Regions from separate parts of the Marinobacter sp. W-8 genome, predicted to be linked through region 2. Evidence: riboswitches for the same ligand, from Rfam matches in the RefSeq annotation. Region 2 holds a riboswitch; the other holds the start of a gene.

Region 1 (2,199 bases), 810 kb from region 2:
TCCATGAGCTGCTTCGACGAATATCGGCGCGGAATAACCAGTGCCCGGCTGATGGTGGATTTCTTTCAGGCGCAGGGCGCCAGTGTGACACGGCTACTGGCAGGAACAGGGCTGGCCGAGGGTGACCTCAATAATCCCAATACCGACATTCTGGCTCGCCAGGAGCTGCGCCTGGTCGCGAACATTCTGGCTCAGGTGCCGGATGCGCAAAGCCATGCGGCGGCTCTTGGCGATCACTACCACTTTTCTGCCTATGGTTTGTGGGGCTATGGTCTGGTGTGCTGCAACACGGCGGCACAGGCATTGTCACTGGCCCTGAACTATCTGCCGCTGACCTATGCGTTCAGTGGTATCGAATACCGGGAAGAAGGCGATAAGGATTTTTGTGTTTCACGCCACCACCTCTGGAACCGGAGGTCAGCCAGTTTGTGCTGGCGCGGGATATGGTGGCGGCTGCCTTGTTGGTTCGGGAGCTGTTAGAGCAGTACCGCAATGCTGAGGCCTGCCGGCTGTTGCAGCCGAGTGATCTGACCATCAGTGACATTGCACTCCGGCTGGGATTCAGTGATACCTCTACGTTTTCCCAGGCATTCAAACGATGGCAGGGCGTGGCGCCAAGCGTTTACCGAGTGCCTCCTCCCTCTTTTTAATCCATTCTGTGAAAGTGACAAGAGCCTGCAGGATTTCCTTGAATCCAGATTTATTGGCGTATATAGTGCTCTTGTCTTGGTAAGCCACAACATGTTGTGTTTGTGGCAAGGAATCCGGTGAGAATCCGGAACTGACGCGCAGCGGTATTGGGGAACGAACGTGGCATGATGACACTGGCGCAAGCCGGGAAGTCGCTACGTAAGGCAGAGCCGGAAGGCTCACGCCCCTGAGTCCGAAGACCTGCCAGGGCACAAGCACTGCACCTTCGCGATTCAGGGTGAACAGCTGATCATGTCTCGGGTATTCGCCCGTGCCTGTCCTCCTGTCTTCGCGAACGTTGCTGTACCTATTGCAACAACCTGACGCGCTTCCAGGAGGAACCTGATGTCTGCCCACACCACCTCGCACCCTGCTGACCCGGCCTTGCTGGATATCTCCGCTACTGTTGGTGAATACCTGCACCGCAGTGACTGGCGGGTGAATGCCAATGCCAACCAGGGCTATTCCCTCGGCGGCCTGATTCTGAATACCGCCGGCAAGGTGATTGCCAACTACTGGCTGAACGAGGTGTATACCCCGGAAATCGGCCAGGCTCACCGTCAGGCAGACCTGCACATTCACGACCTGGACATGCTCAGTGGTTACTGTGCCGGCTGGTCTTTGCGTACCCTGTTGCACGAGGGCCTGAACGGCGTGCCAGGCAAGGTGGAAGCGGCCCCGCCCAAGCACCTCTCAAGCGCCATCGGCCAGATGGTCAATTTTCTTGGCACCCTGCAGAACGAATGGGCCGGCGCCCAGGCCTTCAGCTCCTTCGACACCTACCTGGCCCCGTTTATCCGCAAGGACAACCTGGACTACGCCACCGTGCGCCAGTGCATCCAGGAGTTTGTTTACAACCTGAACGTGCCATCCCGCTGGGGCACCCAGACTCCGTTCACCAACATCACCTTCGACTGGGTATGCCCGGGCGACCTGCGGGAACAGATACCCATTATTGCCGGTGAGGAAATGCCGTTCAGTTACGGCGAGTTGCAGGCCGAGATGGACATGATCAACCAGGCCTACATTGAGGTGATGACGGCGGGTGACAGCAAGGGCCGGGTGTTCACCTTCCCGATTCCCACCTACAACATCACCCGGGACTTTAACTGGGAATCCGACAATGCCCTGCGGCTGTTTGAGATGACTGCCCGCTATGGCCTGCCGTACTTCCAGAACTTCCTCAATTCCGACCTGGAACCCAACATGGTGCGCTCCATGTGCTGCCGCCTGCAGCTGGACCTACGGGAACTGCTCAAGCGGGGCAATGGCCTGTTTGGCTCAGCGGAACAGACCGGCTCGCTGGGTGTGGTCACCGTCAACTGTGCACGGTTGGGTTACCTGTATAAAGGAGACAAGCCGGCGCTCTATGCCCGCCTGAGTGAACTGATGGATCTGGCCCGGGACAGCCTGGAAACCAAGCGCCAGGAGATCGGCCGACTGATGGTGGAAGGCCTGTTCCCCTACACCAAGCGTTATCTGGGCACCCTGAGAAACCACTTTTCCACC
Region 2 (2,199 bases):
CCCGCCCATCAGCTATCGAAACGAGCAGGGAGAGCCCGCCGGCGAGTTTGTGCATATCACCCGCAAGGTGGCGGCAGAGGCGGGTTACCAACTGGAATTCATCTATCTGCCCGTCGCACGTACCTACCTCTATCTGACCAATGGCACTATCGATTTATGGATGGGGCTAACCGACATTCCTGCACTGAAAGACGATGTACTGGAGAGCTGGATCAGCCCGATTCCGGTGGAACTCAGTGCCTGGTATCTGGAGGGCGCGCCACCGGTGGATCACATGGATCGCCTGCGCAACAAAACCGTGATTCTGATCGGCGGCTATACCTATGCCGGCCTCAGAGACTGGCTGACGGCCCAACCCGATATCCGGATCACCGAAGCACCGAATCACCGCTCCGGTCTCAACATGCTCAAGCGCAAGCGCGGTGATTACCTGCTGGACTACCGGCAACCGGTGAAGGAAACCCTGAGCCGCAACTCAGATGCAGAGATTCGCGGGTCGGAAATGCGTAGCCGCAACGCAGCCTGGCTGTTTTCCCTGGCCAATCCGCGCGCGACCATTCTGCGTGAGGCCTTTGATGATGCCTATCTGCGCCTGGCCGAGCGTGGCGAGGTACCGCCGGTGCGCCGGTTCCAGAAAACCTATGTGGTGCCCGGGTTTCCGGAGTAGTACCGGTAAATCCAGTGGTTGGATTACTCCCGTAGTCAGTCCTGCAAGCGGACTATTTCACAAGGGTCAGATCACCATACCAGGCCGTGGCCTGCACCGGGCTGGCGGCGAGACCGAGCGTCAGGGTACTGGCCAAAAGCAGCGAAATTCTCACATCTATTCCTAAAATCCAGTGGTCTGGAGATGGACAGGCTCCGTTGCAAAAAGTGCCTTGTCTTGGCGTATTCGGCCCTATATAGTGACCGGGTCCTTGGTTGACTACCATATATTGTGATCAATCTCTGATCATCTTGATCACAGGGTAGTCGGGAATCCGGTGAGAACCCGGAACTGACGCGCAGCGGTATTGGGGAACGAGCGTGGCAAGATGACACTGGCGCAAGCCGGGAAGTCGCCACGTTAGGCAGAGCTGAAAGGTTCACGCCCCTGAGTCCGAAGACCTGCCAGGGATCAGAAGCCCCCCATGGGTTTCTGGACTGCACCTTCGCGATTCAAGGGTGAGCAGATTGGTCAGGCCTGCCCGTATTCGGGGCAAGGTGTGCCACTGCGTTCGCGAGGGTGAAACGGAACCAACGCGAATTCAGGAGAGCACCATGACAGCCACTGCCATTGCCGAACCCCCGGCCCCCGCGACCGATACCCAATCCCTGCAAGTTATCAAACGAAACGGCACCCTGGTGAGTTTCAACCCGGCCAAGATCAGTGTCGCGGTGACCAAAGCCTTCCTGGCGGTGGAAGGGGACCAGGCAGCCGGTTCCGCCCGCATCAACGACGCCGTGCACCGGGTTACCGAACAGGTAGTGCAGGCCATCAGCCGCCGCCTCAAGGCCGGTGGCAAGGTACACATCGAAGACATCCAGGACCAGGTGGAACTGGCCCTGATGCGGGCCGAAGAGCAGAAAGTGGCCCGGGCCTACGTGCTGTACCGTGAAGAACACGCCCGCCAGCGCGCCGTGGACGAGCCGGTGGAAGCGCACCCGCACCTGACCGTGAAAAAGAGCGACGGTAGCATCGCGCCGCTGGATCTGGGACTGATGAAACAGCAGGTGGAGCAAGCCGCCACCGGGCTGGACGGCATCAACGGCGATTCGCTGGTGGAAGACGCCCTGCGCAACCTCTACGACGGTATTGAGGGCACCGAAGTGCTGACCGCGCTGATCATGACCGCCCGGGGCCGCATTGAACGGGAACCCGACTACAGCGCCGTAACCGCCCGCCTGCTGCTGGAACAGCTCCGGCTGGAAACAGCGGAAGCCCTGGACCTGCCCCGCAGTCTTCCGCTGGCAGAGATTTATCCACAGGCTCTGACAGCGTTTATCCACGCCGGTATCCGCTACGAACTGCTGGACGAAGCCCTGGCGGCCTTTGACCTGGAACGCCTTGGCAACGCCCTGAAACCGGAACGCGATCTCCAGTTCGGCTTCCTGGGCCTGCAAACTCTGTACGACCGTTACTTCCTGCACTGGAACAAGGCCCGCCTGGAACTGCCCCAGGTGTTCTTCATGCGGGTGGCCATGGGCCTGGCACTGCGT

Evidence for each region. A riboswitch is a leader RNA that binds a small molecule or an ion and turns the genes downstream of it on or off. The one in region 2 is predicted to bind cobalamin.
Region 1: linked by a shared signal. The riboswitch ahead of ACF8YQ_RS14250 (ribonucleoside triphosphate reductase) and the one ahead of ACF8YQ_RS17915 (ribonucleoside-diphosphate reductase subunit alpha) in region 2 are both predicted to bind cobalamin.

What each region holds. Positions count from the first base shown of each region.
Region 1 covers NZ_CP172297.1:3,053,870-3,056,068, reverse strand. Annotated here, with positions in the region: gene ACF8YQ_RS14260 (AraC family transcriptional regulator ligand-binding domain-containing protein) at 4-480, shown strand; gene ACF8YQ_RS14255 (helix-turn-helix transcriptional regulator) at 444-650, shown strand; cobalamin riboswitch at 711-914, shown strand; partial or broken gene ACF8YQ_RS14250 (ribonucleoside triphosphate reductase) at 1,057-2,199, shown strand, end outside.
Region 2 covers NZ_CP172297.1:3,860,847-3,863,045, reverse strand. Annotated here, with positions in the region: gene ACF8YQ_RS17920 (substrate-binding periplasmic protein) at 1-667, shown strand, start outside; cobalamin riboswitch at 933-1,130, shown strand; gene ACF8YQ_RS17915 (ribonucleoside-diphosphate reductase subunit alpha) at 1,261-2,199, shown strand, end outside.